Regions from separate parts of the Sinorhizobium mexicanum genome, predicted to be linked through region 2. Evidence: predicted binding sites of a transcription regulator. Region 2 holds the regulator's gene; each other region holds the start of a gene.
What was found. Region 2 encodes LexA, which represses DNA repair genes until DNA is damaged. Its sites were predicted from a motif close to TGTTCNNNNTGTGTTCNG; they were not measured.

Region 1 (3,273 bases), 890 kb from region 2:
GGCTTCAACTCGTCCGTCTCGATGATGTCGCTTGCGGCGGCGAACATGGGGATGTCGCGGGCGCGGGCATAGTCGTGGAGCGTGCGTACGGTGGTGTCGCCCAGGCCGCGCTTCGGGGTGTTGACGATGCGCTCGAAGGCGAGGTCGTCGGCCGGCTGGCAGACAAGGCGGAAATAGGCCATGGCGTCGCGGATTTCGAGCCGCTCGTAGAAGCGCGGGCCGCCGATGACGCGATAGTTGAGGCCGAGGGTGACGAAGCGGTCTTCGAACTCACGCATCTGGAACGAGGCACGCACCAGGATCGCGATATCGTTCAGATTATGCTTCTGCCGCTGGAGCTGCTCGATCTCCTCGCCGATAGCGCGGGCTTCCTCCTCCGAATCCCAGGCGGCGTGCACATGCACCTTTTCATCGTCGGGATTGGTGCGTTCGGTGAAGAGCGTCTTGCCGAGGCGGCCTTCGTTGTGGGCGATCAGGTGCGCGGCGGCGCCGAGGATATGCTCGGTCGAGCGGTAGTTGCGTTCGAGCTTGATGACCTTGGCGCCGGGAAAATCCTTCTCGAAGCGGAGGATGTTGTCCACTTCAGCACCGCGCCAGCCATAGATCGACTGGTCGTCGTCGCCGACGCAGCAGATGTTTATCTGCTGGTGTCTATTTGCGCTCACGCTGTCGCCGCTGCGCGGCTCGCTCCGCGGGGGCGCGCCATCAGGCGCGACGGCCGCTTGGCCTCGCCGGGCTTCGGCCCGGTGATTAGCGCTCACGCTGTCGCCGCTGGCGCGGCTGCGCTCCGCGGGGGCGGACGAAACGTCGTCCGGCCAGCTTCGGCTGGCTCGGGCTTCGCCCGGTGCGGCCGCTTTGGCTTCTGTCTTAGCCCGCGGCCGCTGCGCCAAAAGCCGCAGCCACATATATTGCGCGGTGTTGGTGTCCTGATACTCGTCGACGAGGATGTAGCGGAACTTGTCGTGATATTCCCGGAGCACGTCCGGATTGGCGCGGAACATCCGGATCGGGTGCAGCAGCAGGTCGCCGAAATCGCAGGCGTTGAGCGTAAGGAGCCGGTTCTGGTAGGCGGCGTAGAGCTCTCGGCCCTTGCCGTTGGCGAAGGCGCGGGCGTCGCCCTCCGGAATCTGCGAGGGGTCGAGGCCCTTGTTCTTCCAGGTGTCGATCATGCCGGCGAATTGCTTTGCCGGCCAGCGCTTGTCGTCGAGCCCTTCGGCCTGGATCAACTGTTTGATCAGCCGCACGACGTCGTCGGTATCGAGAATGGTGAAATCCGACCTCAAGCCGACCAACTCCGCATGGCGGCGCAGCAGCTTGACGCCGATCGAGTGGAAGGTGCCGAGCCAGGGCATGCCCTCAACCGCATGGCCGACCAGCACGCCGATGCGCTCCTTCATCTCGCGCGCGGCCTTGTTGGTGAAGGTGACGGCGAGGATCTGCGAGGGGAAGGCGCGGCCGGTTGAAAGGATATGGGCGATGCGGGTCGTCAGGACGCGGGTCTTGCCGGTGCCGGCGCCGGCGAGCACGAGCACCGGTCCTTCGAGCGTTTCGACGGCTTCCGTCTGCTCGGGATTGAGGCCGGACAGATAATCCGGGCGCTTGGCCTTGTCGCGGGCGGCCATGGCGCGCGCAGCGATACCACCGGCGGCGGGCGCGGGTTTGCGCGGCGCCGGCTCCTCGTCGAAGAAGGGAATGTCGTCAAAACCTTTGCTCATGCGGCCCAATGTAGTGATTCGGGACCGAAAGGCCAGAAAGGATGTTCTTCTTTTATTCCGGATTCTTCAAGCGCGAAGACAAGCCTGTGGAAAGACGACCGCGCCGTGCGTCTTTTTTCTGGCGCACAAAAGTCGCTGTAGCACTTTGAATTGCTGCATGTTTTTGTCCCCAAGAGGACGCATGCGGGTGGTATTTCGAAGTCATCGATTTTCGCCCGTCGCCTCGAAAGCCGGATCGACCGGGACCTGCAGCGCAGTGGCCAGTTGATTGATCTTGGCGGCAAGCGAGATGACGCGCAGAAGGTCGGCATGCTCCGCCGCCGTCATGCCCTTGGCCTTGGCCGAAGCCGTGTGGGAGTGAATGCAATAACCGCAGCCGTTGGTGACGGAAACAGCGATATAGAGCATTTCCTTCACCAAGGGGTCGAGGGCGGAGGGCGTCGCCATCACCGCTTTCACTTCAGCCCAGGTCCGTTCCAGGAGGTCCGCGTCGAAGGCGAGCCAGAACCACATGTTGTTGACGAAGTCCGATTTCCGTGTGGCACGGATGTCGTCGAAAACCGCTTTGACGCGCGGGTCGGCTTCCGGATCGGGCGGCGGGACGACAGTGCTCATGCTTTCTCCTTGGACTCACATTGATTTTGCGCGGAATTTACGCGGTCGGTTGTTCAGACAAGCGCGAAGACGCGGGCCGGGCCGCCGGTGCCGCCGCGGTGTTTCGGTGCGCCGAGCACCAGGGTCGCGCCCTTGGCGGGCAACTTGTCGAGATTGGCCGCGGCCTCCAGCCCCCAACGGCCCTGCGGCAGCCAGGCATAATGGGTGGCGAAATCCGGCGAGGCGCCGAAGTCGAGCGAAAGCGTATCGACGGCGATGCCGGCGGCCTGCGTTTCTTCGAGCAAAAACTTGGCGGCCTCGACGTGGAAACCCGGGAAATGGAGCTTGCCCTCGGCGTCGGCGTTGCGGAACTTGTCGGTGCCGAGATGGCCGGCCCAGCCGGAAAGCATGGCGACACAGGCGTTCTCCGGAATGTCGCCATTGGCGCCGATCCACGCCTTGATGTCGTCCGGCGTTACCTGCGCGTCGGCGTCGCCCGTCGCCTTCTCGCGGATATCGACGACGCAGAGCGGCACGACGAGCTTCTCGACCGGCAGTTCTGCGACCGACAGACCGTCGGCGGAGAAATGCAGCGGCGCATCGACATGCGTACCTGTGTGTTCGCTCACCCGAAGTTCGAACAGGTTGAACTTTTCCTTGGCGTAGCTGAACTTCTGCTCGCGGAAGAACTGCTGTTGGCCGAAGTAGGTCGGAAACTCCTCGTAGAGTTCGTGGGTGAGGTCGGTGACGCTGGTATGGCCGGCGGCGAGTGCCGGCGGCGCCATGCCCATGCTCGTGGCGGCAATACTTGCGGTGCCGACCGCGGCCGCGCGGAAAAAGCCGCGTCGCGACAGCATTCGCTGCTTTACCGATTCCATGATGCAGGCGTCGCACATCGTCCTTCTCCCCAATATGCGTTGAACATCGAAACCGATCGGAAGTGGTGCTCTGCATGTTTCCTTAA
Region 2 (3,273 bases):
CAACCGCGCCGCGCGAAGCCGTTCGACTTCGTGGACGCCAGATTCGCTGCGACGTCGAGGATGCCCGCCATAACCGCGAAAGCGAAATAGAAGCCGTCTGCGCTCATCGGGCTGCTTCTCCCTCCGCTTCCTCTTCCGGCACCTCACCGGCGTTGACAAGCAGTATTCCGACGATAGCCATTGACAGGCCCAGCATCTCGCGACCGCTCAGCACATGGCCAAAGACGAACACGGAGACAAGCGTGATGAGGGCGACACCGGACCCTTCCCAGATGGCATAGGCGACGCCGACGGAGATCGTCTTCACGGCCTTGGCAAGGAACACGTATGAGAGCGCGATCGAGGCGTACATGATCGCATGCCCGACATAGGAGCCGGAGGCGGAAGCAGCCTTCATCGCGGTGAGACCGGCGACCTCTGTCGTGATTGCGAGAATCAGGAAAAGCCATGCAACACGCATGAGGAACCTTCAGAGACTATACCGACAAACGAAAAGAGCCATTCGGGCCTTCGCCGCGAATGGCTCTTTGAAACTGGCTCCCCGGGCCGGATTCGAACCGGCGACCTATCGATTAACAGTCGAGTGCTCTACCGCTGAGCTACCAGGGATCATCTGCGCCGCAGAAGTGAGGCTGCTAATACAAATGCTTTTTCGATTTGCCAAGCGGTTTTTCAAAAAAAATGACAACGTCGGTTGCGAGGCTGTGGAGAAGGCCCCAATTCTGGGGAGGAGTATGAAAGAGCAATAATGACGAACGACAGGAAAGAACGGCATTTCGGCATTGATCCGCAGACGCACGAACTCGTCCTCGGCAAATGGCGTATGAACTTGCCCGACTCGCCGGTGCTGCGGATTCTCTTTGGCACGCTCCTTGTCTTGGGCGGACTGCTGGGTTTTCTGCCGGTACTAGGCTTCTGGATGATTCCTCTGGGACTGCTCGTGCTTTCTCACGACATACCCGCAATCCGCCGCCGTCGCCGCAAGCTGGCGGTCTGGTGGGCGCGCTGGCGCGGCCAGCAAAATTCTTCCGACAAATCCTGAAAGGGCACATGCGGCAGCGGAGCGCCAGGGGCCGCATTGTCGGAACGCTGCGGAGAACGGGGATGACCTCGCGTCGTCCCACCCTTTTTCGGACCACTCCCCCTTGCACTCCTCATAGATTCGTTCTAAACGCCGGCCATCGCTTGATCGATCGGGCGTGTGAGGCCTCGTGGCGGAGTGGTGACGCAGAGGACTGCAAATCCTTGTACCCCGGTTCAATTCCGGGCGAGGCCTCCAAAGCTTTATTTCAAGAAAATCAATGACAAGTGCGTAGGCAGACGCTTTGTTGTTTGGCTGACGGCACAGTCGTTCGGCGCGCAAACGCGCTTCGCGGCGATCGGTGCTGTCATGAACGCGATCGGCGCCTAAGGCTGTAAAGGCCGTTCGCTTGGCCGCCCAAAGTTGCAGCGTGATTTTCTACTGCATGTCTTTGTCCTTGAGTCGACCTCGACTTAAGGACAAAGACATGCAGCAATTCAGTGCTACAGCGACCGTTGCGGTGCGATAAGACGCAGGGCTCTGTAGGCGCCCGCTGGCCTGCGCAAGTCGGATCGCGGTGCCCGACTTTTGCCGGGCAATAGCCCGGCTCAATTAGTGATAGCGGCGAATAAGGCCGACGAGCTTGCCTTGGATCTTGACGCGGTCCGGCCCGAATATACGCGTTTCATAGGCCGGGTTGGCCGCTTCGAGCGCAATGGACGCGCCTTTTCTGCGGAACCGCTTGAGGGTTGCCTCTTCGTCATCCACAAGTGCAACGATGATGTCGCCGGGATTGGCCGTGCTCGTATTCCGAATGATCACGGTATCGCCGTCGAAGATGCCCGCCTCGATCATCGAGTCGCCCTTGATCTCGAGCGCGTAGTGTTCGCCACTGCCGATCATCTCCATCGGGACGGAAATATCGTGTGTGTTGTTCTGGATCGCGGAAATCGGGACACCGGCTGCGATTCGCCCCATGACCGGCACTGAAACCGATGCAGTATCGCTCGGCGACGCCGATTTGGCTGTGGCGGCAGGCGCGGCAGGTGGCTTGCCCAGGCTGCCTTCGATCACACTTGGCGAGAAGCCACGCCGAGGCTGCGGGTTCGCCGTGTAGGCCTCGGGCAGCTTGATGACTTCTAGTGCGCGCGCCCGATTGGGAAGACGGCGAATGAACCCGCGCTCTTCAAGCGCGGTGATCAACCGATGGATGCCCGACTTGGAGGCGAGGTCCAGTGCGTCTTTCATCTCGTCGAAGGACGGCGGCACCCCGGATTCCTTCATTCGTTCGTGAATGAACAGAAGCAATTCCTGCTGCTTGCGGGTTAGCATGGCGCGTCACTCCAGAATCGCGAAACAAATCAAGAACAGACACTATCTGTTCCATATGTGTTCCGCAAGTGCCTAAAATTCCGTGAATATCTGGCTATCGCGAATTCCTGTGGAGACGCGTCGACCGTTCCGCCGACTGCCTCGCCGTCCGCAAAAGGGCAGGGTCGCGCTTCCGGTCTTATATTTTCGTCAGCTTGGTAAGGGCGTCGGGGTTTGTGCGCGCCGCCGCCGTGATCTCCTGGATCAGGGCCTGGCTCGCGACCGGAATCGAGACGTCCGATCGGAAGATCAGCCCCACCTTTTGCGGTGGCACGAGCTCGTGGATGTCGAGCTGAGCGGATATGTCGATCTCGACCAACGAACCGGTCTCGAGCTCGATGCGCACGGCGTCCTGGCGCACAAGGCCGATGAACTCGCTCTTCTGAAGAATGTTCTTGACGAACATCGGAGAGCCGCTGCGCAATACCGATTTATTGAATTCGGTACCGACAAGCTTGCGGAGCGCGCCTTCGAGATCGCGGTTGCCGGTCAGTACCACCCAAGGATACTGCGTCAGTTCGCTGAGCTCGATCTGGTGGCCCTCGAGCATGGGGTGACCGGCGCGTACGACGAGGATCATGGAATCGAGATAGAGTTCGCTCTGTTCGACATCGGGCGGAAGATCCTCTGGCTCGAAGAGGGTGGCGATCAGGAAATCGAGATCCCCGAGAAGCAAGGGACGGATCAGGTCGCTGCGGGTACCATTGGCGATGTTGATGGTGAGGCGCCGCTCGTCAGTCACAAGTCTGAGGATCGCGAATGCCAGCGTGCGGCTGTCGGGGCCAAGCGGAGCGCCGACGTTGATCTCGCCCGAGCCGAGCGTGCGGAGCGCTTTGATATCGCTCTCCATCTTGCGCATCTCGGCCGCAATGCGCCGGGCG
Region 3 (3,273 bases), 1.6 Mb from region 2:
GTCGCCGAGGCGGCGCGCATGCTTGAGATCGAGCCTTATCTCGACCGCAAGCCGCGGGCGCTTTCCGGCGGTCAACGCCAGCGCGTCGCCATGGGACGGGCGATCGTCCGCAAGCCCGCCGCCTTCCTCTTTGACGAACCGCTGTCGAACCTCGATGCAAAGCTCCGGGTGTCCATGCGCGGCGAGATCAAGCGGCTGCAGAAGCGCCTCGGGACCACCTCGCTCTATGTTACGCACGACCAGCTCGAGGCGATGACGCTTGCCGATCGCCTCGTCGTCTTGAACGGTGGCCGGATCGAACAGATCGGCCGCCCGCTCGATGTCTATCACACACCGGCCTCGACCTTCGTCGCGAGCTTCATCGGCTCGCCGGCGATGAACCTCGTCAAGGGCGTTCTCGACGGCGGCCGGCTCCAGATCGGCGCGCAGTCGATCGACCTCGGTGATCGGGCGCCGTCGAGCGGATCGGTAACCGTTGGCTTGCGCGCGGAGGACCTGCGTCTCGCAAGCGTCGGCGAGCAGGCTCTTCTCTTCCGGGTCGACTACGTCGAGGAACTGGGAGCGCAACGCCTCGTTCACGGCGCAATCGACGATCATATTGTCACCGTCGCGCTTGCGCCGGAGACACCACTTTCGGCCAGTCTCGCCATTACCATCGCGCCCGAGCGCTTGCATTTCTTCGCGCCGGACGACGGCAGGAGGCTCGGCGAACCGAAATCGGCAACGGGCAACGCGTCGACCACGGCGCGAACCATAAGCCTGGAACCAGTACTGTGATTGAATCGACCGCGGCAAGGCTTGCCGTACCTTCGCAGGAGGCGCGGACGGGTTTTGCCCGGACCGAGCGCACAGTTGCCGCCCACGACGCCATCATGGGTAGGCTCGAGACAATGAATACGATCGAGATCGGCGGCGCGCCGCCCGTGCGAGGGCCGCTTGCCTTTCCGCTCTGCGTCGCGGCATGGAATCTTGAACGCTGTCTGTTCGCCAGGGAGAGCGCCGCCCGTCTTCGCGCCACCGGCGCCTCGCTTGTTCTGCTTTCGGAGATGGACAACGGCATGGCGCGCACCGGCCAGCGGCATCCGACCGCTGAGATCGCCGCCGCGCTCTCCATGCAATATGCTTACGGGGTCGAATTCATCGAACTCGGACTGGGCTCCGACGAGGAGCGCGAATTCTGCAAGGACGACTTCAACGAGAAGGGCTTCCACGGCAATGCGTTGTTGTCGGCGACGTTGCTTGCCCGCCCGTTCATGCTACGGCTCTGGGGCGAGAGGCCGTGGTTCACGAACGGCGGCGACCAGCCGCGTATTGGCGAGCGCCTTGCCATCGGTGCCATGATCGAGACCCCAGCGGGCCCTTTCGTCGCGGTTTCGACCCATCTCGAAAGCGCCGCTAAGCCCGCCTACCGCGAGCGGCAGGCCAAGGAACTGATCGAGGCGCTGGATGTGGCATTTCCGGGGCTCCCGATCCTGATCGGCGGCGATCTCAATACCGGCAATCACGCCGGCGGCGACTTCGAGGCCGAGGGGCTGTTTGCGATGAGCGCCGCGCGCGGCTTTACGCGGCACGGCGGTCCGATCGGTGGCATGACGACGCGCCCGAGCCTCATCACCCGCCGGCCGAAGCGGGCCATGAAATACGACTGGTTTCTCTCGCGCGGCTTGAGGATCGGTGAGAGCCGGATCATTCATTCCCTCGATCCTTCGGGCCGGCCGCTGTCCGACCACGACCTCATCACCTGTGTCGTTGAGGGCTTCGAATAGCGTCCAGAACGCGTGTGACGATGACGCATCGAGGTGGAGCGTGTCTCGCGCTTTCTTGGAGGCCCCGCCACGCATTTGTTCTATTATTGTTCTTGTTTTTGAGCGCAGTCCGTGCAAGATTTGATGCTGCAACCGGCGGCGGTTGTGGCGGCGCAAATGCGGCCGCCGTGACTAGGGGGCGTTATGGTCGCGCGTGTCAGCACGGTTGCATTCCAGGGGATTGAAGGTGTTCCGGTCGATGTGCAGGTGATGGTTGCACCCGGCAAGGTCGGCATGCAGATCGTCGGCCTGCCGGACAAGGCGGTCGCTGAAAGCCGCGAGCGCGTCCAGGCGGCGCTGCACGCCTCGGGACTGGCGCTGCCGGCCAAGCGGGTCACAGTCAATCTGGCGCCGGCCGACCTGCCAAAGGAAGGTAGCCATTTCGACCTCGCCATCGCCCTCGGGCTGATGGCGGCGCTCGGTGCCGTTCCGGCGGATGCGCTCACCGGCTACGTCGTCATCGGTGAACTCAATCTGGACGGCACCATTGCCGCCGTCGCTGGCGCGTTGCCTGCTGCCATCGGCGCCAACGCGCTCGGCAAGGGCCTGATCTGCCCGGCGGAAAGCGGCCCAGAAGCCGCCTGGGCCGGATCGGAAATCGACATCCTCGCGCCGCGCAGTCTGATCGCCATCGCCAACCATTTTCGCGGCACGCAGGTGCTCTCCCGCCCCGAGCCCGCCATACGGGCTGCCGCTGCCAACCTGCCCGATCTCGCCGACATCAAGGGCCAGGAGAGTGCCAAGCGGGCGCTGGAGGTGGCCGCTGCTGGCAACCATAATCTATTGATGGTCGGTCCTCCCGGCTCCGGCAAGTCGATGCTTGCCGCACGCCTGCCGTCGATCCTGCCACCGCTTTCGCCGGCGGAATTGCTCGAAGTCTCGATGGTCCATTCGATCGCGGGTCAGTTGCCGGGCGGCAAGCTTTCCGACCGGAGGCCGTTTCGCGCGCCGCACCATTCGGCCACCATGGCCGCCCTGATCGGGGGCGGGCTCAGGGCGAAGCCCGGTGAGGCATCGCTCGCCCACCACGGCGTGCTCTTTCTCGACGAGTTTCCGGAGTTTTCGCCGCAGGTCCTCGACGCGCTGCGCCAACCGCTCGAAACCGCCGAATGCATCATCGCGCGTGCCAATCACCGTGTCAGCTATCCGGCGGCGATCCAGCTCGTCGCGGCGATGAACCCCTGCCGTTGCGGCATGGCGGGTGAGCCCGGGCGCACATGCGCCCGCGGTCCGCGCTGCATGACCGATTATCAGGCGCGGATTTCCGGACCGCTGATGGACCGCATCGATATCCGCATCGACGTCCCGGCCGTCAGTGCTGCGGACCTCCTCCGCCCGATGGCGGCCGAACCGAGTGCAGCCGTCGCCAAGCGCGTCGCCCGCGCCCGCGCGCTGCAGGCGGACCGCTTCGCCGCGCTCGGCCATCCGGAGCTCACGAACAATGCCCGCGCATCTACGACGATGATCG

Region 1: the regulator LexA is predicted to act here: its motif matches at 1,758-1,775, upstream of FKV68_RS13875 (ATP-dependent helicase).
Region 3: the regulator LexA is predicted to act here: its motif matches at 1,843-1,860, upstream of FKV68_RS02060 (YifB family Mg chelatase-like AAA ATPase).

The regions. Positions count from the first base shown of each region.
Region 1 covers NZ_CP041238.1:2,912,833-2,916,105, reverse strand. The annotation lists gene FKV68_RS13875 (ATP-dependent helicase) at 1-1,715, opposite strand, end outside; gene FKV68_RS13870 (carboxymuconolactone decarboxylase family protein) at 1,917-2,330, opposite strand; gene FKV68_RS13865 (cyclase family protein) at 2,384-3,205, opposite strand.
Region 2 covers NZ_CP041238.1:2,022,367-2,025,639, forward strand. The annotation lists gene FKV68_RS09585 (SMR family transporter) at 1-107, opposite strand, end outside; gene FKV68_RS09590 (SMR family transporter) at 104-460, opposite strand; tRNA gene FKV68_RS09595 (tRNA-Asn) at 535-609, opposite strand; gene FKV68_RS09600 (hypothetical protein) at 749-1,042, shown strand; tRNA gene FKV68_RS09605 (tRNA-Cys) at 1,206-1,279, shown strand; gene lexA (transcriptional repressor LexA) at 1,634-2,353, opposite strand; gene FKV68_RS09615 (LysR family transcriptional regulator) at 2,532-3,273, opposite strand, start outside.
Region 3 covers NZ_CP041238.1:439,193-442,465, forward strand. The annotation lists gene FKV68_RS02050 (sn-glycerol-3-phosphate import ATP-binding protein UgpC) at 1-777, shown strand, start outside; gene FKV68_RS02055 (endonuclease/exonuclease/phosphatase family protein) at 774-1,766, shown strand; gene FKV68_RS02060 (YifB family Mg chelatase-like AAA ATPase) at 1,950-3,273, shown strand, end outside.